One region of the Streptomyces sp. NBC_01216 genome, then DNA from elsewhere that is predicted to be linked to it. Evidence: riboswitches for the same ligand, from Rfam matches in the RefSeq annotation. Region 1 holds a riboswitch; the other holds the start of a gene.
What was found. A riboswitch is a leader RNA that binds a small molecule or an ion and turns the genes downstream of it on or off. The one in region 1 is predicted to bind S-adenosylmethionine.
Positions count from the first base shown of each region.

Region 2: linked by a shared signal. The riboswitch ahead of OG393_RS24500 (aminotransferase class V-fold PLP-dependent enzyme) and the one ahead of thrC (threonine synthase) in region 1 are both predicted to bind S-adenosylmethionine.

Region 1 covers NZ_CP108677.1:3,103,422-3,117,715, forward strand. The annotation lists gene OG393_RS13410 (hypothetical protein) at 1-1,351, shown strand, start outside; gene OG393_RS13415 (DUF4031 domain-containing protein) at 1,339-1,635, opposite strand; gene OG393_RS13420 (hypothetical protein) at 1,711-2,067, opposite strand; gene OG393_RS13425 (MurR/RpiR family transcriptional regulator) at 2,167-3,117, shown strand; gene murQ (N-acetylmuramic acid 6-phosphate etherase) at 3,171-4,103, shown strand; gene OG393_RS13435 (PTS transporter subunit EIIC) at 4,142-5,695, shown strand; gene OG393_RS13440 (CPBP family intramembrane glutamic endopeptidase) at 5,841-6,566, shown strand; gene OG393_RS13445 (hypothetical protein) at 6,848-7,702, shown strand; gene groL (chaperonin GroEL) at 7,840-9,468, opposite strand; gene OG393_RS13455 (cold-shock protein) at 10,019-10,222, opposite strand; gene OG393_RS13460 (MoaD/ThiS family protein) at 10,619-10,897, opposite strand; gene thrC (threonine synthase) at 10,927-12,237, opposite strand; SAM riboswitch class I at 12,231-12,388, opposite strand; gene OG393_RS13470 (glucosyl-3-phosphoglycerate synthase) at 12,542-13,498, shown strand; gene OG393_RS13475 (hypothetical protein) at 13,537-13,932, shown strand; gene OG393_RS13480 (alpha,alpha-trehalose-phosphate synthase (UDP-forming)) at 14,001-14,294, shown strand, end outside.
Region 2 covers NZ_CP108677.1:5,464,924-5,479,217, forward strand. The annotation lists gene qcrA (cytochrome bc1 complex Rieske iron-sulfur subunit) at 1-76, shown strand, start outside; gene qcrB (cytochrome bc1 complex cytochrome b subunit) at 73-1,698, shown strand; gene trpD (anthranilate phosphoribosyltransferase) at 1,819-2,910, shown strand; SAM riboswitch class IV at 3,009-3,125, shown strand; gene OG393_RS24500 (aminotransferase class V-fold PLP-dependent enzyme) at 3,345-4,820, shown strand; gene OG393_RS24505 (Lrp/AsnC family transcriptional regulator) at 4,880-5,161, opposite strand; gene OG393_RS24510 (rhomboid family intramembrane serine protease) at 5,314-6,051, opposite strand; gene OG393_RS24515 (hypothetical protein) at 6,248-6,490, shown strand; gene OG393_RS24520 (NYN domain-containing protein) at 6,525-7,889, shown strand; gene OG393_RS24525 (C40 family peptidase) at 8,145-9,173, shown strand; gene OG393_RS24530 (C40 family peptidase) at 9,394-10,410, shown strand; gene OG393_RS24535 (hypothetical protein) at 10,474-11,697, shown strand; gene OG393_RS24540 (glycosyltransferase family 87 protein) at 11,765-13,102, opposite strand; gene OG393_RS24545 (glycosyltransferase family 4 protein) at 13,188-14,294, shown strand, end outside.

The sequences.
Region 1 (14,294 bases):
TCCCGCGCCCGAATGCACCCGGGCCGGCTCGGTCGCGTACGGGTACGGTCCGGTGACCGGCACCCTTTCCGAGGAGCGGACCGGCATGTGCGCGGTCCTGCCGACCATCGCCGGTGACCGCTTCCTCCAGTCCATCACGTCGACGGACGGCGGGACGGTCACGCCGAAGCCGGCGATCTACAACAGCACGGGGCGGAACCTCTGTTCAGGTGATCGCTGCCAGGCCCTCGACCAGAGCGTCTTCTTCCTCTCGCTGCCCGACGGTGCCGACCGGACGGCGTACCGCGCCGAACTCGTCTGCGACAACGCGCCGTGCGGTCCGGAGGACCATTCCGTCGGCACGGTGACCCCGGCCACCGCGCAGAGCGGCACGGTCGCGACGCTGACCGTGACCGGAACGGCGCTCAGCAAGCACACGACGGTCCGACTCTCGAACGGTGCCACGCGGCTGACGGGCACCACCACCTGGGTCGCCGGCGACGCCCGCACGCTGAAGGCGACGGTCGATCTGCGGGGTGCGGCGCCGGGCGGCTGGGACGTCTCCGTCCTCATGTACGGCAGTTCTTACGCGCGTGGCTCGCTGACCGTGACCCCGCCCGCGGTCTCCGGCTCCACCTTCAAGCCCCTCACCCCCACCCGACTGATGGACACCCGCACCGGACTCGGCGTCCCCAAGGCCAAGATCGGCCCCCGAGGCACCGCCACCCTCCAGGTCACCGGCACCGCCGGCATCCCCACCACCGGCGTCACCGCCGTCGTCCTCAACGTCACCGCCACCAACCCCACCACCAGCAGCTACATCAGCGCCTACCCCAACGGCACCACCCGCGCCGGCGCCTCCAACCTCAACGTCACCACCGGCCAGACCATCCCCAACCTCGTCATCGTCCCCGTCATCAACGGAAAGATCAGCTTCTACAACCACAACGGCACCGTCGACCTCCTCGCCGACGTCTCCGGCTACTACACGACCGACACCACCGGCTCCACCTTCAAGCCCCTCACCCCCACCCGACTGATGGACACCCGCACCGGACTCGGCGTCCCCAAGGCCAAGATCGGCCCCCGAGGCACCGCCACCCTCCAGGTCACCGGCACCGCCGGCATCCCCACCACCGGCGTCACCGCCGTCGTCCTCAACGTCACCGCCACCAACCCCACCACCAGCAGCTACATCAGCGCCTACCCCAACGGCACCACCCGCGCCGGCGCCTCCAACCTCAACGTCACCACCGGCCAGACCATCCCCAACCTCGTCATCGTCCCCGTCATCAACGGAAAGATCAGCTTCTACAACCACAACGGCACCGTCGACCTCCTCGCCGACGTCTCCGGCTACTACACGTCGTAACGCGGGAGGATCGCTCCAGGCGCCGGCCGGCCCTTCGGCCGGCGCAGGCCCGCTTCGGTGATCCGGCGGACGAGTTCCTTGGAACCGATCTCGATCGCGCCCGCGGCCACCGCGTCCGCGTACCGCTCGGACGGGATGTCGTAGTGGTCGCGCTCGAAGGCCCGGGGCGGGGCCCCGATCGAGGCGGCGAAGGCGTGGAGTTCGTCGTGTGACACGTCGCTGACCAGGTGCGACCACATCCGTCCGTGGCCGGGCCAGGTCGGCGGGTCGATGTAGAGCGCCACCTCAGGCCGCCGTCCGCTCGGTATCCGCCGCCGGGCCGGGGGCCGTGCTCCCCGCGGGCGCGCCGAGCGCGCCCGTCACCTCAGACCGCCGACCGGGGCGACGACCACGCCCGCCTTGCCGCACACCCAGTGCGGGTCCGGGCCCAGTTCCGGCTCGACGTCCAGGGCGTGCGGGTCGCCCGTGGAGCAGACCGGGCACAGCGGCCAGCGTCCGTGGTTCTCCAGCAGCGCGTCCTGGACGTCCTGGGCGATCAGACCGGCCACGTACGCGATGCCCTCGGGCCACTGCTCGACCCACCACCGGCGGTGCGCGACGGAGTCCTCCACCATCGAGACCACCTCCGCCGCGGCCACCTCGCGGGCCGCCAGATCGGCCAGTACCAGGGCGCGGGCGGCATGGAGCGCCTGCTCCAGGGGGTCGATGTCGTCCATGGATTCATTGTCACCCCGTGAGCGCCACGGGCGAAGGCCGCGCCCGGGCCGGTGACCGGCGGTCTTGACGCCCCCCGCGACCGAAAATACCTTTCATTTGTGACCAATGACGTGAAGGAAACTTTCACCGGGGTGGACATCAGTCGCGGCTCAGCCGTCGGCGGCGGAGCCGCGCCGGCGCCCGCCGCCCTCGCGGCAAAGGTGCGCACCCTCGCGCCGTCCATGACCCGTTCCATGCAGCGCGTCGCCGAGGCCGTCGCCGGGGACCCGGCCGGCTGCGCGGCCCTCACGGTCACCGGTCTGGCCGAACTCACCGGTACCAGCGAGGCGACGGTCGTCCGCACGGCCCGCCTCCTCGGCTACCCGGGCTACCGTGACCTGCGCCTGGCGCTGGCGGGTCTCGCCGCCCAGCAGCAGTCCGGCCGGGCCCCGTCCGTCACCGCCGACATCGCCGTCGACGACCCGGTGGCCGACGTGGTCGCGAAGCTCGCCCACGACGAGCAGCAGACCCTCGCGGACACCGCCGCCGCACTCGACACCGTCCAGCTCGGCGCCGCCGTGACCGTCCTCGCCGCGGCCCGCCGCGTCGACATCTACGGCGTCGGCGCCTCCGGCCTGGTCGCCCAGGACCTCGGCCAGAAGCTGCTGCGCATCGGTCTGATCGCCCACGCCCACAGCGATCCGCACCTGGCCGTCACCAACGCCGTGCAGCTGCGCTCCGGCGACGTCGCCATCGCCATCACGCACTCCGGCTCGACCGGCGACGTCATAGAACCGCTCCGGGTCGCCTTCGAGCACGGCGCGACCACGGTCGCGATCACCGGGCGCCCGGCCGGGCCGGTCACGCAGTACGCCGACCACGTCCTCACCACCTCCACCGCCCGTGAGAGCGAACTACGCCCCGCGGCCATGTCGTCCCGCACCAGTCAGCTCCTGGTGGTGGACTGCCTGTTCACCTGCGTCACCCAGCGGACGTACGAGACGGCGGCTCCCGCCCTCGCCGCCTCGTACGAAGCCCTGGCCCACCGACACGCCCCGCGCAACCGCTGAACACGCCGACGACGTCGACGGCGACGTCGAAGCACCGAGAGAGCCGCACCACGATGACTTCCACGTACTCCGCCCTCCAGGCGCAGCTGGCCGCGCTCACCACCGAGGCGTTCCGCCCCGAGCTGGCCGAGATAGACCGGCTGCCCACCGCCGAGATCGCCGCCCTGATGAACGGCGAGGACAGCGCCGTGCCCGTCGCGGTCGGCGCCCGGCTGCCGCAGATCGCCGCCGCGATCGACGCCACCGCAGCCCGGATGGCGCGCGGCGGGCGGCTCGTCTACGCCGGCGCCGGCACCGCGGGCCGGCTCGGGGTCCTCGACGCGAGCGAGTGCCCGCCCACCTTCAACACCGACCCCGCGCAGGTCGTCGGCCTGATCGCGGGCGGCCCGCCGGCCATGGTGCGGGCGGTCGAGGGCGCGGAGGACTCCCGGGAACTCGCCGCCACGGACCTCACCGCTCTCGGCCTGACCGGGCTCGACACGGTGGTGGGCGTCTCCGCCTCCGGCCGCACCCCGTACGCCGTCGGCGCCGTGGAGCACGCCCGCCGGACGGGGGCCCTCACGATCGGCCTCTCCTGCAACGAGGGCAGCGAGCTCGCCGACGCCGCCGAACACGGCATCGAGATCGTCACCGGTCCGGAGCTCCTCACCGGATCGACCCGACTGAAGGCCGGAACGGCCCAGAAGCTCGTCCTCAACATGATCTCGACGATCACGATGATCCGGCTGGGCAAGACCTACGGAAACCTGATGGTCGACGTCCGGGCCTCCAACGAGAAGCTCCAGGCCCGCTCACGGCGGATCGTCTCCCTGGCCACCGGCGCGCCGGACGGGCGGATCGAGGGCGCGCTGGCCGCCGCGGACGGCGAGGTGAAGACCGCGATCCTGATGATCCTCGCCGACATCGACGCCAGGGCCGCCGGCCGGCGTCTGACGGACTCCGGGGGGCATCTGCGTGCGGCTCTGAACGCCGACGACACCTCCTGAGTCGCCCCCCACCCCCCGCACAGCGAGGCATCCGCACCATGAGCACAGACGACAAGAACCGCGCCATCGCCGCCGCGATCCTCCCTCTCGTCGGCGGCGCGCGGAACATCGGCTCCGTGGCCCACTGCATGACCCGGCTCCGGCTCGGGCTGCGGGACCGCTCGCTCGTCCGGCACGAGGCCCTGAAAGCCCTGCCGTCCGTGTGGGGCGTGGTGGAGGACGACACCTGCCAGATCGTGCTCGGTCCGGGCACGGTCGCCCGGGTGGCTCCGGAGTTCGAGGCGCTCGTGGCCGCCGGCGCGTCCGGGTCACCCGCCGTGGAAGGACCGGCGGACGGCCCGGAGCGGGAAGCGAAGGACAGCCCGGGGCGGGAAGCGGGGCGGGGTCCGGCGGGCCTGCCCGGCACCGGGGACCTCGCGGCGCGGGGCGCGGCGCTGCGGGCGGCCCGGCGGCGGCGGAACGCCACCCCCGTCAAGCTCTTCCTCCGCAGGATCGCGAACGTCTTCGTGCCCCTGATCCCCGCCCTCATCGGCTGCGGCGTCATCGCCGGCCTCAACGGTCTGCTGGTGAACCTGGGCCTGCTGCCGTCGGTCACCCCCGCGCTGGCGGCCGTGGCGAGCGGTTTCATGGCGCTGATCGCGGTCTTCGTCGGCTACCTCACCGCCGGGGAGTTCGGCGGAACACCGATCCTGGGCGGCGCGGTAGCGGCGATCATCGTCTTCCCCGGCGTCGCGAAGATCGACGCCTTCGGCCGGACGCTCTCCCCCGGGCAGGGCGGCGTGCTCGGCGCGCTGGGCGCCGCGCTGCTCGCGGTGTACGTCGAGAAGGCGTGCCGGCGCCGGGTTCCCGAGGCCCTCGACGTCCTGGTGACGCCGACCCTCACCGTCCTGGTCTCCGGGCTGGTGACGGTCTTCGGACTGATGTTCGTGGCCGGCGCGGTCTCGGCGGCCATCGGCGACTTCGCCGACTGGCTGCTCACGCACGCGGGCGCGGGCGCGGGCTTCGTCCTCGGCGGCCTGTTCCTGCCGCTGGTGATGCTCGGCCTGCACCAGGCCCTGATCCCCATCCACGCCACACTGATCGAGCAGCAGGGCTACACCGTGCTGCTCCCCGTCCTGGCGATGGCGGGGGCGGGCCAGGTCGGTGCCGCGATGGCCGTCTATCTGCGGCTGCCGCGCAACGGTTCGATCCGCCGAACCATCCGGTCGGCCCTTCCCGCCGGATTCCTGGGCGTGGGCGAACCGCTCATCTACGGCGTCTCGCTCCCCCTCGGCCGCCCCTTCGTCACGGCCTGCGTCGGCGGCGCGTTCGGCGGCGGCTTCGTCGGCCTGTTCAGCATGCTGGGCGACAAGGTCGGTTCCACGGCCATCGGCCCTTCGGGCTGGGCCCTCTTCCCTCTCCTCGACGGCAACAAGGGCTTCGGCGAGACGCTCGCGATCTACACGGGCGGGCTCCTCGTCGGGTACCTGGCCGGTTTCGTGGCCACCTACTTCTGGGGTTTCGGCAGCGCCCTCCTGGAGGAGTTCGACGTGGACACCGAGCCGCCCACGGTGACCTCCGAGAGCGGCGAACGGGTGCCGACGCCCGCCTGAGGACCTGTCGGCCGCCCGTCGCGACGCCCGACACCCGGACGCGAGCCGCACCGTCCGCACGCTCCTCCGCCCCTCCGCCCCTCCGCCCCTCCGCCACCGAAGACCCCTGCTGACGCACGGCCGTTCGGATGGCACACTGCCGTGCGTGACCTCGTCGATCGAACAGCCTGTACGACAGCCCCTCCTGGCAGCCGTCGGGGTGAGCGCCGGTTGGCATCTGGTGCTGTTCGCCGTCGCGTTCACCCTGCCGTCGATCGGATTCGCCGGTCCCGTGGTGGTCAATCTCGCCGCCTGCGTGGTCCCGTTGGCCGTGGTGGCCCGGTTCCGCTGGTGGCGGGCGCCCTGGCTGGCGACGGTGTGGCCGCGCCGCCCGTGGCTGCTGGTGCCGCCGTTCGTCGTGGTCGGACTGGAGGCGACGCGCGGTGTCACGGGGTCGGCGGAGGCGCTGGCGGCGAGCGCGCTGCTGATGGTCTCGGTCGGGATCAGCGAGGAATTGTACGCGCGCGGCGTGATGCAGGAATTCCTGCGGGCGCTGTCACCGTGGCGCACGGCCCTCTGGATCGGTCTGCTCTTCGGGCTGGGGCACGTGCTGTCCGGGCTCGTCTTCGGACGGAGTCCGGAGTACATCGCCTTCCAGGTGCTGCACGCCTCCGTCTTCGGTTTCCTGCTGGCGGCGCTGCGGCAGCACACCGTGTCGATCTGGCCCCTGGCCCTGCTGCACGCGGTGAGCAACCTGATCAACTCCAACAGTCCGGGCGCCCTCCCCGACTGGTGGGAGGCCCTGCGCCTGCTCTCGCTGACCGGCTACGGTGTGCTCCTCGTCCGGGCGAGCACCCGGGAGCGCGCGCTGTCTCCGGCCCCGGCCACCTGATTCGGCCCCGCCCCGCCCCGCCCCGAAAGCCGGTCATCCGCGCCGTCGCCTCCGCGCCCGCGGCCCGAAGCTCAAGCCTCGCGCTCCGAGCCCTCTTTCCGCGGAAGGGGTACGGGCCTGGGATACAACCCACCCACCCCGAGAGTTGACCTTCCGCGACCGAATCGCCACGGACTGTCATATGCCTCTACCTTTCGGGAGCGACAAGACACGCAAACGGCCCCCGTCGGTGCGGGAACACCTGCGAGGGCCTCACCAACGAGATCGAGAAGAGCGATCTTATGGCTGACGCCGAGTTTAGTGCCGCCCCGCACCCCTTCGCCAACCCCGGCTACGGCAAGCGCACCGCGCCGTACCAAACCCCCCGCTCCACGGCGGACTTCGCGCACCTCGCGCCGCGTGAGGCCGCCGTCGCCGCGTATATCGACCGGCTGCCGGACGGCAGCGACATCTCGGTGAAGACGCCGGCCAGGCATCTCCCTTACGGCCAGTGCGCCTTGCGCACCGCCCTCACCCGCATTACCCGGGCCGGCCATCTGCGCCGTGGACGCGAGTGCCTCGACGGCCTCTGGATCACCCGGACGTGGTGGTCCCGGACCGCGCGGGACGACTCCTGGTGGTCCGCCTTCCAGCGCGGCGACGTGCCGGAGCGGAAACCCACCCGTTCCCGTGCCTACGTCCTGCTGGCCGCCCTCGGCCGGACCGACGCGGCGATGTCCCTCTCCCACACCGAGTGCCGGGCCCTCGCGCCCCTGGTCGACGCCTGGTTCGCCCGCGACGCCACCGAGGACGACGTGACGCGCGCCCTCACCCGGGGGCTGCCGGTCTCCGTCCACCACCCGGCCGCGCTCGCCCGCAGGCGCCTCACCGACAAGCTTCCGCCCGAGCCCGTGCGTCGCGAGCGCCCGCCGCTCCGCCTCCTGGAATGCGCCACCTGCGGCACCCCCGGGTACGCCGAATCGCTCCGTGACGGTGACTGCGGCCCGTGCCGGGGCGAACAGCCGCCCGCCGCACGCACCGTGCCACTCCCCGCCGCCCGGGTCCGCGACCACGCGGCGGCGGCCCGGAACGCGATGGCCGCTCCGCCCCGGGTGCCCGAATCCCCCCGCTCACCGGCCGGGACCGCGACGCCTTGACGAGGACACGTACGCGTCCCCCGTTCGCCGCTTCCCGGCCCCGCCTCGTTCCGCCGCGGGTACGCCCGAGGGCGGCACCCCCGGCTGGGAGTACCGCCCTCGTTCGCGTGATGCGAGAACGTCCGATCCGGTGAGGATCAGAAGTCCATGTCACCGCCCGGCATGCCGCCCGGAGCGGCCGCGGCGGCCTTCTCCGGCTTGTCGGCGATGACGGCCTCGGTGGTCAGGAACAGCGCGGCGATCGACGCGGCGTTCTGGAGCGCGGAGCGCGTGACCTTCGCCGGGTCGATGATGCCCTCGGCGATGAGGTCGACGTACTCGTTGGTCGCGGCGTTGAGGCCGTGGCCGACGGGCAGGTTGCGGACCTTCTCCGCCACGACGCCACCCTCGAGACCGGCGTTGATCGCGATCTGCTTCAGCGGGGCCTCGAGGGCCAGCTTCACGATCGCGGCGCCCGTGGCCTCGTCGCCCGTGAGGTCACCCTCGAGCTTCTCGAAGACCGAGGATGCCTGCAGCAGGGCCACGCCACCACCGGCGACGATGCCCTCCTCGACGGCCGCCTTGGCGTTGCGCACGGCGTCCTCGATGCGGTGCTTGCGCTCCTTGAGCTCGACCTCGGTCGCGGCACCGGCCTTGATGACGGCCACGCCGCCGGCCAGCTTCGCGAGGCGCTCCTGGAGCTTCTCGCGGTCGTAGTCCGAGTCGGAGTTCTCGATCTCGGCACGGATCTGGTTGACGCGACCGGCGACCTGGTCGCTCTCGCCGGAGCCGTCGACGATCGTGGTCTCGTCCTTGGTGATGACGACCTTGCGGGCGCGGCCCAGCAGGTCCAGGCCGGCGTTCTCGAGCTTGAGACCGACCTCCTCGGAGATGACCGTGCCGCCCGTGAGGATGGCGATGTCGTTCAGCATGGCCTTGCGGCGGTCGCCGAAGCCGGGCGCCTTGACCGCGACGGACTTGAAGGTGCCGCGGATCTTGTTGACGACCAGCGTCGACAGGGCCTCGCCCTCGACGTCCTCGGCGATGATCAGCAGCGGCTTGCCCGACTGCATGACCTTCTCCAGGAGCGGGAGCAGGTCCTTCACGGAGGAGATCTTGGAGTTGACGATCAGGATGTACGGGTCGTCCAGGGACGCCTCCATACGCTCCATGTCGGTGGCGAAGTACGCCGAGATGTAGCCCTTGTCGAAGCGCATACCCTCGGTGAGCTCGAGCTCCAGACCGAAGGTCTGGGACTCCTCGACGGTGATGACGCCTTCCTTGCCGACCTTGTCCATGGCCTCGGCGATGAGCTCGCCGATCTGGGTGTCGGCGGCGGAGATGGAGGCCGTGGAAGCGATCTGCTCCTTGGTCTCGACATCCTTCGCCTGCTCGAGCAGGGCGGCGGAGACGGCCTCGACGGCCTTCTCGATGCCGCGCTTGAGGGCCATCGGGTTGGCGCCGGCGGCGACGTTGCGCAGGCCCTCGCGGACGAGCGCCTGGGCGAGAACGGTCGCGGTGGTCGTACCGTCGCCGGCGACGTCGTCCGTCTTCTTGGCGACTTCCTTGACCAGCTCGGCGCCGATCTTCTCGTACGGGTCCTCGAGCTCGATCTCCTTGGCGATGGACACGCCATCGTTGGTGATCGTGGGGGCGCCCCACTTCTTCTCGAGGACGACGTTGCGACCCTTCGGGCCGAGGGTGACCTTGACGGCGTCAGCGAGCTGGTTCATGCCGCGCTCGAGACCGCGCCGGGCCTCCTCGTCGAACGCGATGATCTTGGCCATGTGAAGTGGTCCTCCCGGACATGGGGTGGATAACGCTCCAGGACCGCGCCGACGCCCGCGACGGACGGCCTGCGTACCCGATGGTTCCTTGCCCCACCTGGCCGCGGGCCTCGTCTGCCCGATCCTCGTCAGCACTCTCACCTTCAGAGTGCTAACGCCAATGATTAGCACTCGACCCCGGAGAGTGCAAGACCGTTCCGAAGGACGTCGGCCGGGGGCCGGGGCCCGGCGGGGCGGGCGCGCGGCCCCTGTCCGGGGTGCCGGACGGCTCGACGCGGCCGGTGCGACCAGGGCGCACGACGGTGCCGCGGCGCCGCGGCACGACCGCGGACGGCGACGGCACGGCGGGCCCGGCACCCGGCGGAACGAGCCGGCGACACGCCGGGAAGGACGGGCGGAGGCGCGGCGGGGGCGCGGTGCGGGTGCCCGTGCGGGTGGGGACGGCGCACGGTCGGCCCGGGGCGCCGGGGAACGCACGAGGGGTCCGCATCCTCACCGGATGCGGACCCCTCGTGCGTGAGTGCGTATGTGGTGGCCGATGGCGCCGCGCTCAGACGGCGAGCTTGACCATGTCCGCCTGCGGACCCTTCTGGCCCTGCGAGATCTCGAACTCGACTCGCTGACCCTCTTCAAGGGTGCGGTAGCCGTCCATCTGGATCGCGCTGTAGTGGACGAATACATCCGCACCACCGTCGACCGCGATGAAGCCGTAGCCCTTCTCCGCGTTGAACCACTTGACGGTGCCCTGAGCCATGCCTAACTCCCCTATTACTGGCCCTTGCGCGGGACCACACCTCGCGGCCCCGGGTCAGACCCTGCGCCGGAACGCGTCGACCGCGGCTGAATGTATCTGCCCAACTGCCCTCTGCAACAGGGCAATCGGGCGAGAATTCTGGGCACGCGAGAAAGGAGGATTAAGGAGGATCCGCTGAATCCCGGGGCAAGTCGGGCCCGGCAAAACGCGCAGAAGGTACACAAGACTCGAACACTTTGGCTGCTTCTTGTCAGGTCGAGGCGCATTCTCATATGCACCCGGCATGAGCAGCGGAGGGGGTTTCCCCAACTCTATCGTGCTCAACCATGCAGAATTGCCCCTTCCGTTTCTCGACGGAAGGGGCAATTCAGGTGACTGCGGGTAACTCCCGGGGCGTCAGCAGCCTCCGGCGACCGCCGGGATGATGGAGACGCCGGCGCCGTCCGGCGTCACCGTCTCCAGTCCCTGCTCGAAGCGGACGTCGTCGTCGTTGACGTACACGTTCACGAAACGGCGCAGCTTGCCCTGGTCGTCCAGGACACGGGCCGCGATGCCCGTGTGGTTCTTCTCCAGGTCGGCGATGACCTCGGAGAGGGTGGTGCCCTCCGCCGGGACCTCGGCCTGACCGCCCGTGTAGGTACGGAGGATGGTGGGGATGCGGACCTTGACGCTCATGGGAGTGCTGCCTTCCGTAACGGGGGTGGTCAGTGGGCCAGGCCGGCGTCGCGGAACGCGTCGAGGCTCGGGCGGATGGTGGCGGTCGCCTGCGAGGTCTCGGCCACCGCGTCCAGCGTCTTGAGGCCGTCGCCGGTGTTGAGGACCACGGTGGTCAGGTTCGGGTCGATGAGGCCGGCCTCGATCAGCTTCTTGGTGACGCCGACCGTCACGCCGCCGGCCGTCTCGGCGAAGATGCCCTCGGTCCGCGCGAGCAGCTTGATCGCCTCGACGACCTGCTCGTCGTCCACGTCCTCCACCGCGCCGCCCGTGCGGCGGGCGATGTCCAGGACGTACGGGCCGTCGGCCGGGTTGCCGATCGCCAGGGACTTGGCGATCGTGTTCGGCTTCTGCGGGCGGACGACGTCGTGGCCGGCCTTGAAGGCGGCCGACACCGGGGAGCAGCCCGCGGCCTGGGCGCCGAAGATCTTGTACGGCTTGTCCTCGACGAGGCCGAGCTTGACGAGTTCCTGGAGGCCCTTGTCGATCTTGGTGAGCTGGGAGCCGGAGGCGATCGGGACGACCAGCTGGTCCGGGATCACCCAGCCGAGCTGCTCGCAGATCTCGTACGCGAGCGTCTTGGAGCCCTCGCCGTAGTACGGGCGCAGGTTGACGTTGACGAAGCCCCAGCCCTCGCCGAGCGGGTCGCCGATGAGTTCGGAGCAGAAGCGGTTGACGTCGTCGTAGTTGCCCTCGATGCCGACGAGCTCGCCGCCGTACACGGCGGCCATGACGACCTTGCCCTGCTCCAGGTCGTGCGGGATGAACACGCACGAGCGGAAGCCGGCGCGGGCGGCGGCGGCACCGACGGCTCCGGCCAGGTTGCCGGTGGAGGAGCAGGACAGGGTGGTGAAGCCGAAGGCGCGGGCGGCTTCGAGGGCCTGGGCGACGACGCGGTCCTTGAAGGAGTGCGTCGGGTTGCCCGAGTCGTCCTTGACGAAGAGGCGGCCCGGCTCGACCCCGAGCTCGGCGGCGAGGTTGTCGGCCTGGACGAGCTTGGTCCAGCCCGGATTCAGGTTCGGCTTCTCGGCGACGTCGGCGGGGACGGGCAGCAGGGGGGCGTAGCGCCAGATGTTGGCGGGGCCGGCCTCGATCCGCTTCCGCAGGGACTCGGGGTCCCCGAGGGGAAGGTCGTACGCGACTTCGAGCGGGCCGAAACACAGCTCACAGGCGAAGATCGGGCCAAGGGGGAAGAGTTCACCGCATTCCCGGCACGAGAGTCCGGACGCGGGACCGAGGTCGACCGCGGAGGCGGTGGAGGCAGTCTGTACAGCCATGGAGGCGAGGCCCTTTCTCCTCATCTTTCTCATGGCGGACGTCGCCATGAGACGGATTTGGCACCTTCCCTAGCCGGGAGCCTCGCGGGCGCAGTGCTGGCGACTGCGGACGAGACCGGCTGGAGGGTTGCCGGGGCTTCAACGGGCCGTTTCCCTCTGCCCCTCTGGATGAGCGGTATTCGATTGTGTGGTGCGGTTGTGTCGCCGGTACCCCGGCGTGCGCCGGGTGTCCGCGTTGTTCAAGACTGTAACCGAAGGCACGGACGGTCGAGACAGTCGTCCGAACCGCGAGATGGATCACACCGACGCCGACTGGGGAGTAACGGACGTGCTGGATGAAGTGGAGCGCTGGCTGGCCCGGCGGTCCTGGTCCGTGACAGACCGTCCGCTCGAGCGGCTCCTGGCCGCGAAGCGCGGGACGCGGGTCAGCGTCGTGCTGCCGGCCCTGAACGAGGAGGCGACGGTCGGGGACATCGTCTCCGTGATCCGGCGGGAGCTGATGTCGGAGGCCGTCCCGCTCGTGGACGAGCTGGTGGTGGTCGACTCCGGTTCCACCGACCGTACGGCCGGGGTGGCGGCGGCGGCCGGGGCCAGGGTGGTGGCACGTGACGCGATCCTGCCGCGGATTCCGTCCCTGCCCGGCAAGGGCGAGGTGCTGTGGCGCTCACTGATGGTGACCGAGGGGGACGTCGTCTGTTTCGTCGACGCGGACCTGCGGGACTTCTCGGCGGACTTCGTCTCCGGGATCGTCGGGCCCCTGCTCACCGATCCGGAGGTCGACTTCGTGAAGGCGATGTACGACCGCCCGCTCGGCGACGCGCCGGCTGGGGGCGGCCGGGTGACCGAGCTGGTGGCGCGTCCGCTGCTGAACCTGCACTGGCCGCGACTGGCCGGCTTCGTCCAGCCGCTGGGCGGCGAGTACGCCGTGCGGCGGTCGCTGCTGGAACGGCTGCCCTTCCCGGTCGGCTACGGGGTGGAGCTGGGGCTGCTCGTCGACGCGCTGCACTCGGCCGGTCTGGACGCCCTCGCGCAGGTGGACGTGGGGGTGCGCAAGCACCGGCATCAGGACGAGCGGGCACTGGGCCGGATGGCGGCGGCGATCTACCGGACGGCACAGCTGCGGCTCTCGCGCGGGAACCTGGTGCGACCTCGGCTGACGCAGTTCGAGCGCGGGGAGGCGGGCGGCGGGCCGGGCGGCTTCGTCCCCCGAACGTATGCGGTGGACACCGAGGAGCGGCCTCCGATGGCCGAGATCGCGGAGTACGCGCACCGTCGCGTGGCGTAACACTCCCCTATGATCCGTTTTGCCTACATTGATCTTCCATGCGACGCACCTCTCATCTGGGCAGAACGGCGGCCACCCTCGGGCTGACGGCGGGCGCGCTCCTCTTCGCGGCCGCCCCCGGCGACGCGGCGAGCGGGGCGGCGCCCGCCGGCTCACGGCCCGACGCCGCACCGGGCCGATACGCGGCCCCGCCGGACCGGCACGGCACGACACACGCCCGGCCGGCCGAGGGGATCACCGCCGCCGCGGTGATCCCCTCGGCGTCCGGCCCCGGAGGGAGCGCGGCGCCGGCACCTGCACAAGGACCCGGCGGTGCCCCGGCGCGGACCGGTGCGGGCGGTGAGCGGCTGTGGCTGCTCGGCGGCCTCGCGCTGGCCCTGGCGGCGACGGCCGTGGTGGCGCGGGCCGCTTGGCGCGGCCGGGCCGACCACTGAAGGTGGCCGAACCCGCCTGTCTTGTATACGTACGTTTGAGCGTTTCCGCGACGGGCTAGGTTGGCCACATGGCTTCTGTGCTGGTGGCTTCCAACCGCGGACCGGTCTCGTACGTGCGGGGTGAGGACGGCTCGCTCGACGCCCGCAGGGGAGGCGGCGGACTGGTCTCCGGCCTGAGCGCCGTGTCCTCCGAGGACAGTCTGTGGGTGTGCGCGGCGCTCGGCGACGGAGACCGTGAGGCGGTCCGGCTCGGGATCGGCGAACCCGGCGTCCGGATGCTGGACATCGACCCGGCCGTGTACGCCGACGCGTACAACGGCGTCGCGAACTCGGTGCTCTGGTTCGTGAACCACATGCTCTAC
Region 2 (14,294 bases), 2.4 Mb from region 1:
GAACGACAAGGGCTTCCTGGAGGCGCTCGGCGACTTCGACGAGCCCGTCGGCCCTGCCTTCTGGGAGCGCGGATGAGCACTGTGACCGATTCGAAGAAGAAGGCACCCGCCGGTGAGCGGGTCGCCGACTGGGCCGACGGCCGTCTCGGGATCTACTCCCTGGCCAAGGCCAACATGCGGAAGATCTTCCCGGACCACTGGTCCTTCATGCTCGGTGAGATCTGCCTCTACAGCTTCATCATCATCATCCTGACGGGCGTCTACCTGACGATGTTCTTCCACCCGTCGATGAACGAGGTGGAGTACCACGGCAGCTACATCCCGCTCCAGGGCCAGCTGATGTCCGAGGCGTTCAACTCGACCATGCACATCTCCTTCGATGTGCGCGGTGGCCTGCTCATCCGGCAGATCCACCACTGGGCGGCGCTGATCTTCCTCGCCGGCATGTTCGTGCACATGATGCGCGTGTTCTTCACCGGCGCGTTCCGCAAGCCGCGTGAGATCAACTGGCTGTTCGGCTTCCTGCTGTTCTTCCTGGGCATGTTCACCGGCTTCACCGGCTACTCGCTCCCGGACGACCTGCTGTCCGGCACCGGTGTCCGCTTCATGCAGGGCGCGATCCTGTCCGTGCCGATCATCGGCACGTACCTGTCGATGTTCCTCTTCGGCGGGGAGTTCCCCGGCGGCGACTTCGTGGCCCGCTTCTACTCGGCCCACATCCTGCTGCTGCCCGGCATCATGCTGGGTCTGGTGGTCGCCCACCTGATCCTGGTCTTCTACCACAAGCACACGCAGTTCGAGGGCCCCGGCCGGACGAACAAGAACGTCGTGGGCATGCCGCTGCTGCCGGTCTACATGGCCAAGGCCGGAGGCTTCTTCTTCCTGGTCTTCGGTGTCATCGCGGTCATCTCGGCGATCGCCTCGATCAACCCGATCTGGGCGCTCGGCCCGTACCGCCCGGACCAGGTGTCCACCGGCGCCCAGCCCGACTGGTACATGGGCTTCGCCGAGGGCCTGATCCGTGTCATGCCGGGCTGGGAGATCAACCTCTGGGGCCACACGCTGGTCCTGGGCGTGATGATCCCGCTGGCGATCTTCCCGGCGGTCCTGGCGGCGATCGCGGTCTACCCGTTCATCGAGTCCTGGATCACGGGCGACAAGCGCGAGCACCACATCGCGCAGCGCCCGCGCAACGCTCCGACGCGGACCGCCTTCGGTGTCGCCTGGATCACCGCGTACATGATCATGCTCATCGGTGGTGGAAACGACCTCTGGGCCACCCACTTCCACCTGTCGCTGAACTCGATCACCTGGTTCGTCCGGATCTTCTTCTTCGTCGGACCGGTCCTCGCGTTCATCGCCACGAAGCGGATCTGCCTCGGCCTCCAGCGTCGGGACAAGGACAAGGTGCTGCACGGTCGCGAGTCCGGCATCATCAAGCGCCTGCCGCACGGTGAGTTCGTCGAGGTCCACCAGCCGCTGAGCCAGGGCGAGCTGTACCGCCTCACGTCGCACGAGCAGAACCGGCCGGCCGAGCTCGGACCGCTGGTCGACGAGAACGGCGTGGAGCGCAAGGTCGGCGCGCTGGAGAAGCTCCGGGTCAAGCTCAACCGGAGCTACTACGGCGCGGACAGCCAGATCGTCAAGCCCACCGCCGAGGAGTACGAGGAGATCACCAGCGGCCACGGCCACCACTGATCACCTGACCTGAAGTCGCCACAGCGGGAGCCCCGTCCATTCGATGGACGGGGCTCTTCGCCGTCCCGCCGGGTCGATAGGGTGGGATCACCACCGAGACGTGCCGAATCTGGAGCTGCCATGAGCGCTGCTAGCCCCGCTGGTGGGGGCACCACCAGCGAAGCGAGGGGGAGACCGACCACGGCGGGCCGCTCCTGGCCCGGTGTGCTGAACACGCTGCTGGACGGCGGCGACCTCGGCAGCGAGGACTCCGCCTGGGCCATGGACCGCATCATGAGCGGCGAGGCCACCGACGTGCAGATCGCGGGCTTCGCGGTCGCGCTGCGGGCCAAGGGCGAGACCGTCGACGAGATCTCCGGCCTCGTCCGGACGATGTACGCGCACGCGCGCACCATCGAGGTTCCCGGCCGTTCGGTGGACATCGTCGGCACCGGCGGCGACGGCGCGAAGACGGTCAACATCTCGACCATGTCGGCGATCGTGGTGGCCGGCACCGGCGCCAAGGTCGTCAAGCACGGCAACCGGGCGGCCTCCTCCGCGTCCGGCGCCTCCGACGTGCTGGAGAAGCTCGGCGTCAACCTGGAGCTCACTCCCCAGCGGGTGGCCGAGGTCGCCGAGGAGGCCGGCATCACCTTCTGCTTCGCGGTGAGGTTCCACCCGGCGCTGCGGCACGTCGCCACCGCCCGCGGTCAGCTCGGCGTGCGGACGGTGTTCAACTTCCTCGGCCCCCTCACCAACCCGGCCAGGGTCCGGGCCCAGGCGACCGGTGTCGCCGACCCCCGGATGGCTCCGATCATGGCCGGCGTGCTCGCCGAACGCGGTTCCTCCGCCCTGGTCTTCCGCGGTGACGACGGTCTGGACGAGCTGACCACCACGGCCACCTCCCGCGTGTGGGTGGTCCGGGACGGCTCGGTGCGCGAGGAGGCGTTCGACCCCCGGGACGTCGGCATCGAGCTGGTGCCCGTGGAGGCGCTGCGGGGCGCCGACGCCTCGTACAACGCCGACGTCGCCCGCAGGCTGCTCGCGGGCGAGACGGGTCCGGTGCGGGACGCGGTCCTGCTGAACTCCGCGGCGGCGCTGACGGCGCTCGACCCGGGGGAGGGCACCCTCGCGGAGCAGTTGAGCGCGGGCATCGCCAAGGCGGCGGAGTCCATCGACTCGGGGGCGGCACGCCGGGCCCTGGAGCGCTGGGTCGCCGCCAGCAACGCCTGACGAGTGGTCGCCGGGCCCCGCTTCGGCGGGGCCCCGCTTCGTTCCGGGATCCGGACACGGGTTGCGCGGGAGCGATCACGTGGCATAACTTCGGGTCAGGTCATGAGTGACAGCGTTCAGGCCCCGGCTTGCTGTCCGGCAACCCTCCGTCCGTGGCGGGGTGCCCCGGGTGAAGACCAGGCCGTGGACAGCAAGGTCCGCGGCAAGCGCGGACCCCTGCGGAACCCTGGGGTCCTTGGTCCTCGAGGGAGCAGTCTCGTGAGCAAGCGAATGCGCTAGGGCTCCGGCCCTTTTCCCACCCCTCCGTACGGCCCTTCCACGCCGTACGTCGAGGCGTCCCCCGTGAGCGGCATCCTTCGTCGTGCCCCGCGGGCTTCTCACGTCACCTCCCCCGCGATGGCGGGGGACACCCCGTCCCGCAGGGAGACCTCGCCATGTCCGCACGCCCGCACGCCCTCATCGCCGACGCGACCGCCACGCCCGCCATCGTGCCCGGCACCTACACCGTCCCCGGGCCCGCGGTCGTCGGCGCCGACGCCGACGCCGCCGAAGGCTGTTGCGCCGAGCCTCTGCCGGTCCTCGGCCGGGACGTCACCGTCCCGCTGGTGACCGGGGGCGAGGTCACCTACGCGGCGCTCGACTACGCGGCCAGCGCCCCGGCGCTCCAGCGGGTCTGGGAGGACGTCGCCGCGTACGCCCCCTACTACGGCAGCGTCCACCGGGGCGCCGGCTACCTCTCCCAGCTGTCCACCGACCTGTTCGAGAGCAGCCGGGCCACCGTCGCCGAGTTCCTCGACTGCCGCCCCGGCGACCAGGTCGTCTTCACCCGCTCGACCACGGACTCGCTCAACCTGCTCGCCGCCGCGCTCCCGGCCGACTGCCGGGTCTTCGTCTTCGAGACCGAGCACCACGCCTCGCTGCTGCCCTGGCGGGACGCCCAGGTCACCTTCCTCGACGCGCCCCGCACCCCGGAGCAGGCCGTCGAGACCCTGGAGCGGGCCCTCGCCGCGCGGGCACCGCACGGCCCCGCCCTGGTCTGCGTGACGGGCGCGTCCAACGTCACCGGGGAACTCTGGCCCGTCGGGGAACTGACCGCCGCGGCGCACGCCCACGGCGCCCGCGTCGTGCTCGACGCCGCCCAGCTCGCGCCCCACCACCCCCTGTCCGTCCGGGAGTCGGACGTGGACTGGGTCGCCTTCTCCGGCCACAAGCTCTACGCCCCGTTCGGCTCCGGCGTCCTCGCCGGCCGCGCCGACTGGCTCCAGGACGCCGCACCGTACCTGGCCGGCGGCGGCGCGTCCCGGAAGGTCGCCCGCCGCGCCGACGGGGGAGTGGACGTCGAGTGGCACACCACCGCCGCCCGCCACGAGGCCGGCTCCCCGAACGTCATCGGCGTCTACGCGATCGCGTCCGCCTGCCGGGCGCTGACCGAGGCAGGCTTCGACACCCTCGTCGCCCGCGAGCAGCGCCTGATCGCCCGGGTCCTGGACGGCCTGGCCGAGGTGCCCGAGGTGACGGTGCTCTCGCTCTTCGGGGAGGGTTCCGCCGGACCCGCGCCCACCCGGGTCGGCGTGGTCTCCTTCGTGGTGGCGGGCTGGAACAGCTCCCACTTCGCCGCCGCGCTCTCCGCCGAGTACGGCATCGGTGTCCGCGACGGCCTGTTCTGCGCCCACCCGCTGGTGCGGACCCTGCTCGGCGGCGACCCGGAGGACGTCGGTGAGTGCGGTGCCCCGGAAGCCGCGCCGGGCGACCGGGGGGCGTCGCTCAACGCCATCCGCGTGAGCTTCGGCGCCGGCACCCCCGACGAGCACGTGGAGCGTTTCGTCGGAGCCGTGAAGGAACTGGTCCGCGACGGCGCCCGGTGGAAGTACCGCACCGAGGACGGCCGGTGCGTCCCGGACCGCGGCTGAGCACCCACCCGTACGAGTGAAGGGGGCCCTCCTCCGGGAGGCCCCGTGCCGGAGCGGTGTTACGACTCCAGGCCGATGGCGAAGGCCGCTTCCAGGTCGTGCTGGGAGTACGTGCGGAACGCGACGTGCGTGTCCGTGGCCTCGACACCGGGGATCTTGCTGATCCGGCCCGGGATGACGTCCGCCAGGTCGTCGTGCTGCGGTACGCGCACCATGGCGATCAGGTCGTACGTCCCGGTGACCGAGAAGACCTCGCTGACGCTGTCGAGCGAGGCGATGGACTCGGCGATCTCGGGGATGCGGTCCACGCTGGTCTTGATGAGCACGATCGCGGTGATCACGGCTGGCATACTCCCTCGGTCGCCGCGGCTGGGAGCCTCACTCTAGTCCCACGTCAGGCGAGCCTCGCCGTGGGCGGGCGCGCCCCGCTCGGGCCGCGCCGGGTGAGGCGGGCCCGTCCCGACGGGGTGGGCCTCGTCCGGCGCGGCGGTGTTCAGCTCGCCGCGCTGCCGTCCCCGTCCCGGTCGGGAAGCACCGCCCGGCCGCTCCACCGCCGGTACCGGCCCCAGGCGTAGAGGAAGCCCACGGCGAAGCCGATCACGTGCGCCAGGTACGCGACCCCGGGGCCCGCCCCGGCCGTACGGGCCGCCGTCCACTGGAGCGCGAACCAGAAGATCAGCACGATCCAGGCGGGGAAGCGCAGCGGCAGGAAGAGGAGGAAGGGGAACAGGCTGGTGACCCGGGAGCGCGGGAAGAGATAGAGGAAGGCGCCGAGCACCGCCGAGATCGCGCCGGACGCCCCCACCAGGGTCTGCGCGCTGTCCGCGTAGGCCGCCGCGTAGCCCAGCAGGGCCAGACATCCGCACACCAGGTAGAAGAGCAGGAACGGCCCCCGTCCCATCCGCTCCTCGGCCATCGCGCCGAAGACGTAGAGGAACAGCATGTTCCCGAGCAGATGCAGCCAGTTGCCGTGGACGAAGAGCGCGGTCAAGGGGGTCAGCAGGGTGCGTGGCCCGCCGCTCGTCAGCTCCGCCGGGACGACGCCCCAGCGGTGGAAGTAGGCGCTCTGGGCGGCCAGGGACGCGTCCCCGGTGCCGTGCGCCGGATTCAGTCCGGACACCGGACCGATAAGGAAGACCAGGCAGCACGCGGCGATGAGGCCGTAGGTCACCGTCGGCCCGTTCCGGACGCCGTGCCACGCCCCGGAGGCCGCTTCCCGCCAGTCGATCATGGACAGATCATGACATACCGGGGTCGACCTGGACAGAGTGCCTCGCCGGAGGGGCAGGTGCCCCGCCTCCGAGTCCTGCTCCGCCTGGGCGGGGGATACCCCGATGGCCGTAGGGTACGGGCATTACATCCGCAGTTCGACGGCGCACCGCGGCTCCCGCACCTGGTACCACGCACCAAGAAATGAGGACGGCACGATGACGGCGATTCCCCAGCCGACCGCCGAGACCCGCTGGCGCTGCACGCTCTGCGGAAATCTGACCCGCTTCGACGTGACACGCTCCTCCAAGGTCGTGGAGTACATCCATCTGGACCTTGCCGGGGAGTCCAAGGTGGAGGAGCGCGACGTGGTCAGTGAGACCATCGAGTCGGTCCGCTGCCGCTGGTGCAACGCGGTGGATCAGATCGAACTGGTGGACAGGCCGGGCAGCGCTTCCTGACGGAGCGGTGCGAACGACAGTGGGGTGACGGATCGTGGAGCAGCCCACGCGTGGTGAGGAGTCGGCCGGCGCGTCGGGTGACGCCGCCGAGACGCTCGACCGCCCGCTGCCGGAGGGCGTGCGTCGCAAGGTCGTCGCGCTGGTCGCGGACGCCTTCGGCGGGCTGACCGTCGCGGAGCTTCCGGCACCGCTGCGCCAGTACGCGCGCTTCACCGCGAGCCGTCGGGCCAAGTTCGCCGGCAACGCCATGGCGGCGTCGCTGGCGAACGACCCGCTCTTTCGGCAGCGCATCGGCGAACTGGTCAGGGACGCCCAGCCGGAACTCGCCGCATCGGTCGAGTCCGGTGCGCCGCCGGCCGCCGCCGATCCCGTCGACGTCGCCGCGGCGGCCTACGTCCTGCGCCCCGCGGGCTGGGTCAAGCTGGTCGCCGCCGCAGGCGAGGAAGCCCAGCGCGCGGACGCCGAGCGGGCCGACGAGGCGGGTCGGCGCGAACTGGAGCGGCTGCGCGAGGAGGTCGCCGCCGCCAAGGAGCGCGGCCGGAGTGAGACCGAACAGCTGCGCCATGACCTGGAGGCGACCCGCAGGGAAGCGGAATCGCTTCACCGCAAGCTGCGCAGCGCCCAGAGCGACGTGAAGCGAGGCGAGGCGGCGCTGCGTCGCAGTCAGGCCGAGATCGACACGGCGCGGGCCGAGGCCGCCGCGCGGGTGTCGGCGGCGGAGAGCGAGACCCGGCGGCTCAAGTCCCGGCTCGGCGAGGTCGAGGCGGCCCTGGAGGCCAGCCGCCGCGCCGCCCGCGAAGGGCGTTCGGTGGAGGACATGCGGCTGCGGCTGCTGCTGGACACGGTGCTGGACGCGGCGCAGGGGCTGCGTCGCGAGCTGGCGCTGCCGCCCGCCTCCACGCACCCCGCCGACACGGTCGACGCGGTGGAGCCCGGCCGGATGTCGCCGAAGGACATCGCCGCCCGCGCCCTGTCGGAGACCGATCCCGCGCTCCTGGACCAGCTGCTCGAACTGCCGCAGGCCCATATGGTCGTGGACGGGTACAACGTCACCAAGACCGGCTATCCGACGATGCCGCTGGAGAAGCAGCGGCTGCGGCTGCTCGGCGGGCTGTCCGCGCTCGCGGCCCGCTCCGGTGCCGAGATCACCTGTGTCTTCGACGGGGCGGAGCTGGCCGCCCCGGTGCTGCTCGCGCCGCCGCGCGGGGTGCGGGTGCTGTTCTCGAAGCCGGGCGTCACCGCCGACGAGCTGATCAGGCAACTGGTGCGCGCGGAGCCGCCCGGCCGCCCGGTCGTGGTGGTCTCCACCGACCGGGAGGTGGCCGACGGAGTGGCGAAGGCCGGCGCACGGCCGGTCGCGTCCGCCTTGCTGCTGAAGCGGCTTTCGCGCGCCTCGTGAGGTCTGTCAACACCTGCGCCTCATGTCCGAATTGTGGACGACGCATGGTCGACGACCCGTCACTCACCGTGCGCCGCCTGAGAATTTTGTGCTCTGTGAGCGAGATTTTGCCCCTGAGGATTTGAACTGATCACAAGTCGGTCACTAGGGTCTGGCCTCGAACCTTCGCACGGTTGATCGTCCATCCGGGATGACAGTGAAGGAACCGCCTGCCGCAGCCTGGTCGGCGGCTCGAGGAAGAAGGAGATCGCCTTCGTGGCGTCCCACCGTCGTCCCAAGCAGCCGAGCCGCACCCGTGTGACCGTGCTCACCGCGACCGCCGCCGCCGCCGTCGCACTCACGGCCCAGACCGGCGCCCAGGCGGCTCCGAAGCCGAAGATCGACGAAGTGAAGTCGAAGGTCGACAAGCTGCACCACGAGGCCGAGGAGGCCACGGAGCAGTACAACCTCGCCGAGGAGCGCCGCGGCAAGCTCCAGGACGAGATCGGGGCGATCCAGGACAAGGTGGCCCGCGGTCAGCAGGAGCTCAACACCCTCCGCGACTCCATCGGTTCCGTCGCCAGCGCCCAGTACCGCTCCGGCGGCATCGACCCGGCGATCCAGCTCTTCCTCTCCTCCGACCCGGACACCTACCTCGACAAGGCGTCGGCGATCGACCAGCTCGGTGCCAAGCAGGCCGATGTGCTCCAGTCGATCCAGGCCAAGCAGCGGACCCTCGCCCAGCAGCGTGCGGAGGCGACGACGAAGCTGGGCGACCTCGAGGAAGTCCGCAAGACCCTCGGCGAGAAGAAGAAGGCATTCCAGGGCAAGCTCGCCGAGGCGCAGAAACTGCTCAACACGCTGACCGCCGCCGAGAAGGCCAAGCTGCGGCAGGACGAGCTCCGCGCCAGCCGGGCCGCGGGTGACCGCGTCGACCTCGGCAACGAGGTGCCGGCCTCCCAGCGCGGCGCCGCGGCGCTCAACGCCGCCGCCACGCAGCTCGGCAAGCCGTACGTCTCCGGAGCCGAGGGCCCCAACTCGTACGACTGCTCGGGTCTGACGATGTGGGCCTACCGCCAGGCCGGCGTCTCGCTCACCCGCACCACCTACACCCAGCAGAACGACGGCGTGAAGATCGGCCGCAGCCAGCTCAAGCCGGGCGACCTGGTCTTCTTCAACAACCTGTCGCACGTCGCCCTGTACGCGGGCAACAACACGATCCTGCACGCCCCCAAGCCCGGCGCCGTGGTCCGCTACGAGTCGATGAGCTACATGGGCACGTTCCAGTTCGGTGTGCGCGTCTGACGCCTCCGGACACCGTCGTCCGGGGCTCCTTCCGGAGCCTCCGACACGACGCCCGATCGGGTGGTTCGCGGCGTACGCGGCGAACCTGACGCCCCGCCGGTGACCTGTGGTCTCCGGCGGGGCGTCACTTTGGGTAGCCGGCGGCTTCGTTGGAGCGGGGCGGATCACCGGCTACTGTCTGCCGCGCCAGTCTGCGTAGAAGCCGAACGGAGCGCGACACGTGGCGTCCCACCGCCGACCCGCGAGGGTCACCGTCCTCACCGCCGCCGCGGCCACCGCCGCCACGGCCTTCGGCGCCGTTCCCGCGAGCGCTGACCCGGGCGGCGCCCCGGAGCCACCCCGGGCCGCGGTCGACCGCCTCCTCGCCGAGGCCGAACGCGCCACCGAGGTCTACAACGAGGCCGATGAGCGGGCGGACGCCCTGCGCGGGACCGTCTCCCACGCGCGGGACAGCGTGGCCCGCGGCCAGGAACGGATCAACCTCATGCGGGGCGCGCTCGGCACGGTCGCCGGCGCCCAGTACCGCTCCGGCGGCATCGACCCGGCCCTCGCCCTGCTGCTCTCCTCGGACCCCGACTCCTACCTGGAGCGGGCCTCCGTGCTCGACCGGGCGACCGCACGTCAGGGCGCCGCGCTCGGCAGGCTCCGGCGTGAGCAGCGTCGCCTGGACCAGGAACGGACCGAGGCCACCCGGCTGCTCGCGGAGCTGGAGCGCAGCCGCACCCGGGTCGCCCGGCACAAGCGCACGGTCGAGCGGAAGCTCGCCGAGGCGCGACGGGTGCTGCGGACCCTCAGCGTGACCGAGCGGGCCGAGTTCGACGGTTCCGCCCGCGCCTCGCGGTCCGGCCGCGAGGAGGCCCCGCCGTCGCTCGCCGGCCTCGCCCCCGGCTCCTCACGGGCCGCCGCCGCCGTGCTCGCCGCCCGCGCCGCACTCGGCAAGCCCTACGTCTGGGGCGCGACGGGGCCGTCGGCCTTCGACTGCTCCGGCCTGATGGTCTGGTCGTACCGGCAAGCCGGGATCAGCCTGCCGCGGACATCCTCGGCGCAGCGGAACGCGGGGCGGCGGGTGCCCCTCTCCGAGGCCCGGCCCGGGGATCTGGTGACCTACCGCGGCGACGCCAGTCATGTGGCCATCTACGCCGGCGACGGCCAGGTGATCCACGCTCCGTACCCCGGCGCACGGGTGCGGTACGACCCGGTCGGGATGATGTCCCACGCCACGGTGACCCGGGTCTGACCGCGGACCCGGCCCCTACCGGCCCGCACACCCCACCGGGGCACCGGCCGTACGATCGAAGGCGTGGCGGGTCAGGGACGTGGAGCGGTGCGGCGGACGGCCGTCTGTCTGCTGGTGACCCTGTTGGCCCTCGCCGGGTGCGCGGGGCCCGGCTCCGACGGACCGGCCGATCCGGCGGTCCGGGAGATCCAGAGCCTCCTGGACCGGCGTGCCAGGGCGCTGCTCGCCCGTGACGAGGCGGCCTTCGTCGCCGGCCTCGACCCCGCGCTCGCGCCGTCCGCGCTCCAGGAGTTCGAACGGCTCGCCGACGTCCCGCTCGGCACCTGGGAGTACCGGGTGACCGAGGTGGACCGGACGGGCGGGGACCGGGCCACGGCACACGCCGCCCTCGGCTACCGGCTCGACGGCTACGACTCCGCGCCGGTCACCACCGAGCGCGTCCTGGACCTGACCGAGCGGGACGGACGCTGGTACGTGACCGCCGACCGCCCCGGCGAGGGCGCCGGCCCACGGCTCTGGCAGCAGGGCGATGTGGAGGTGGTGCGAGGGGAGCGGAGCCTGGTCCTCGGCGTCGGCCAGACACAGGAGCGGCTGCGCGAGGTCGCGGCGGCGGCGGACCGGGCGGTGCCCGTGGTGTCGGCGGTCTGGCCGGACGCCTGGGCGGACCGGGTGGTCGTCCTCGTCCCGGCCACGCTGGAGGCGATGGGCGGGCTGCTCGGCGCGCCGGGGACGTCCTACCGGGGCATGGCGGCCGTCACGACCGGCGAGGCCGGTGGCGGACCGGACGCCCCCGCGGACCGGGTGATCGTGAACCCGGAGGCGTACGGGGTGCTCGGGGACTTCGGCCGCCAGGTGGTCCTCACCCACGAGACCACGCACGTGGCGACCCGCGCGCACACCTCGGCCTCCACTCCGGTCTGGCTCTCGGAGGGGTTCGCCGACTGGGCCGCCTACCGGGGCACCGGGCGCACGGCCGCCCAGACGGCGCCCGAGCTGAGGCGCTCGGTCCAGGCGGGCCAGGCCCCGCAGCGGCTCCCCGACGACGGGGACTTCGCCTTCGGCGGGGACCCGGAGGCGCTGGCGAGGGCGTACGAGAGCGGCTGGCTGGCCTGCGAACTGATCGCCGAACGCTGGGGAGAGGCCGCGCTCGTCGCGTTCTACCGGCAGGTGGGCGCGCACCCGGGCCGGGACGGAGCGGTGGAGAAGGCGCTGCGGGACGTGCTGGACACCAGCCCCGGTGACTTCACCGCGGCCTGGCGCGCCTCCCTGGCCCGGCGTCTGGCCTGAACCCGACCCGCCGCGCCGCCCGCCGTACGAACGGCTCCGTGCGCGGGGGCCGCGGCCCGGCCGGTCTTCAGGGCAGCGGCGCGACGCTCCGGCGGTCCCGTTGCGCCGGCAGGGTCGGGGGCGTGCGGCGCGGCTCCGTCACGGTCTGCCGCCACAGCACCCGACAGGCGCTCAGGCAGGCGGCGACCAGCAGGCCGTTGCGGACGAGCAGCAGGGCGATGCCCAGCGGGTCGCTGTGCGACACGTGCGTGAACCACACCGGGAACTCGAACTGTGTGACGGCCGCCGCCCACACCACCAGATGTGCCGGCCGTCGCATCCCGCTCGCGCGGTAGGCCAGGCAGACCGCCGCCAGGCCGAGCAGCCAGATCATGTACTGCGGACTGATCACCCGGCTCGTGGTGGTGAACAGCAGCACCGCCACGAAGGCCGCGTCCGCCGTGGTGGTCGTGGAGAACGCGCGGGCTCGTATCCGCCACCACGCCAGCCAGCCGAAGGCGGCGACGGACAGGACCTTCGCCGCCAGGGTGACCAGGGGGACGTACGGACCGAGGAACTCCACCGAGCCGTAGTTCAGCCGGGCCTCGCCCTCCCAGCCGAAGTGGCGGCCCACGTGGAACACCAGCGCGCCCAGCGACTCGACCTCCGTTCCCCGGTCGCGCTGGAAGGTCAGGAAGGCCAGGGCCCCCGGCGCCGCGAGCGTGCACAGGAGCAGCACCCCGGCCGCCGCGCCCGCCGCCGTCCACCAGGACCGTAAGGTGGCCCGGCCGCGCGGGGTCCCCGCGAGCAGCAGCGCCGGCCAGACCTTCAGCGTCGCGCCGAAGCCCGCCAGCGCGCCCAGCAGGCGCGGGTGGCGCAGTCCGGTGAGCAGCGCGGCGACGGCGACGGCGGTGACCATCACGTCGTACCGGGCGTAGGCGGTCGGCCCGAGCAGCGGGACACCCGCGATCCAGATCCACGCGCCGTGCGGCGAACGGCCGGGACGCCCGCCCGCGTACCGCAGAAGTCCGAACACGAGCGCGTCGCACAGGAAGGCCAGGACGAAGAAGGCGGCGGCGTACCCCAGGAACGGCAGGACCGCGGGGGAGAGGATCGCGAGGGCGGCGGCGGGTGGGTACTGCCAGGTGACGTCGTCCAGCGGGTACGTGCCGGACCTCAGGACCTCGTACCACCCCTGGTAGATCTGTTCGACGTCGCTGGTGACGTCCGGTCCGGGGACCGTGACGACCTTGAAGACGCACAGCAGGAGGACGATCCGGGTGACGCCCCAGAGGGCGACCGGGTGGCGCGGGAGGCCGCGCAGGGCGCCGGTCCGTCCGCCGGCCGGGGTGCCCTTGGCCGCCACCGGAGCCAGGAGCGGTTCCTCACCCGTGTCCGGGCGCGACGCGCCCCGTACGCCCGTCATTCCCACGTGTCCTCGTCCTGTCGGTCCGCTCGTGCGGAGGTGGTGGTGCCGGGCGGGGAGTGCGGCCCCTGTACATTCGGCCACGATGCACAAGACCCTGATCGTAACCAACGACTTCCCGCCCCGTCCCGGCGGAATCCAGGCGTTCCTGCACAACATGGCGCTGCGTCTGGACCCCGAGCGGACCGTGGTCTACGCCTCCACCTGGAAGCGGGGCCGTGAGGGGGCCGAGGCGACCGCCGCGTTCGACGCCGAGCAGCCTTTCACGGTGGTCCGCGACCGCACCACCATGTTGCTGCCCACCCCCCGCGTGACCGCGCGGGCGGCCGGGCTGCTGCGTGAACACGGCTGCACCTCCGTGTGGTTCGGGGCCGCGGCACCGCTCGGACTGATGGCGCCCGCGCTGCGCCGGGCCGGTGCCCGGCGACTGGTGGCGACCACCCACGGGCACGAGGCGGGCTGGGCGCAACTGCCCGCGTCCCGGCAGCTGCTGCGGCGGATCGGCGAGGGTACGGACACGATCACCTACCTCGGCGAGTACACCCGCTCCCGGATCGCGGCGGCCCTGACCCCGGCCGCCGCCGGTCGGATGGCGCAACTCCCGCCGGGGGTCGACGAGAAGACCTTCCATCCGGGCTCGGGCGGCCGGGAGGTGCGGGAACGCCTGGGCCTCAGCGACCGCCCGGTCGTCGTCTGCGTCTCCCGGCTGGTGCCGCGCAAGGGCCAGGACACGCTGATCCTGGCCATGCCGGAGATCCTGCGCCGGGTGCCGGACGCGGTGCTGCTGATCGTCGGCGGCGGTCCCTACGAGGACGATCTGCGCAAGCTCGCGCGGGAGACCGGCGTGGCCGGCTCCGTACGCTTCACGGGCGCCGTCCCGTGGGAGGAACTGCCCGCGCACTACGGCGCGGGCGACGTCTTCGCGATGCCCTGCCGCACGCGCCGCGGCGGGCTCGACGTGGAGGGGCTCGGCATCGTCTACCTGGAGGCTTCGGCCACCGGTCTGCCGGTCGTCGCGGGCGACTCCGGCGGTGCCCCGGACGCGGTCCTGGACGGGGAGACCGGCTGGGTCGTGCGCGGCGGAGACCCCGAGGAGTCCGCGGACCGCGTCGCGACGCTCCTCCTCGACCCGGAACTGTCCCGCCGTATGGGCGAGCGGGGCCGTCGGTGGGTCGAGGACCGCTGGCGCTGG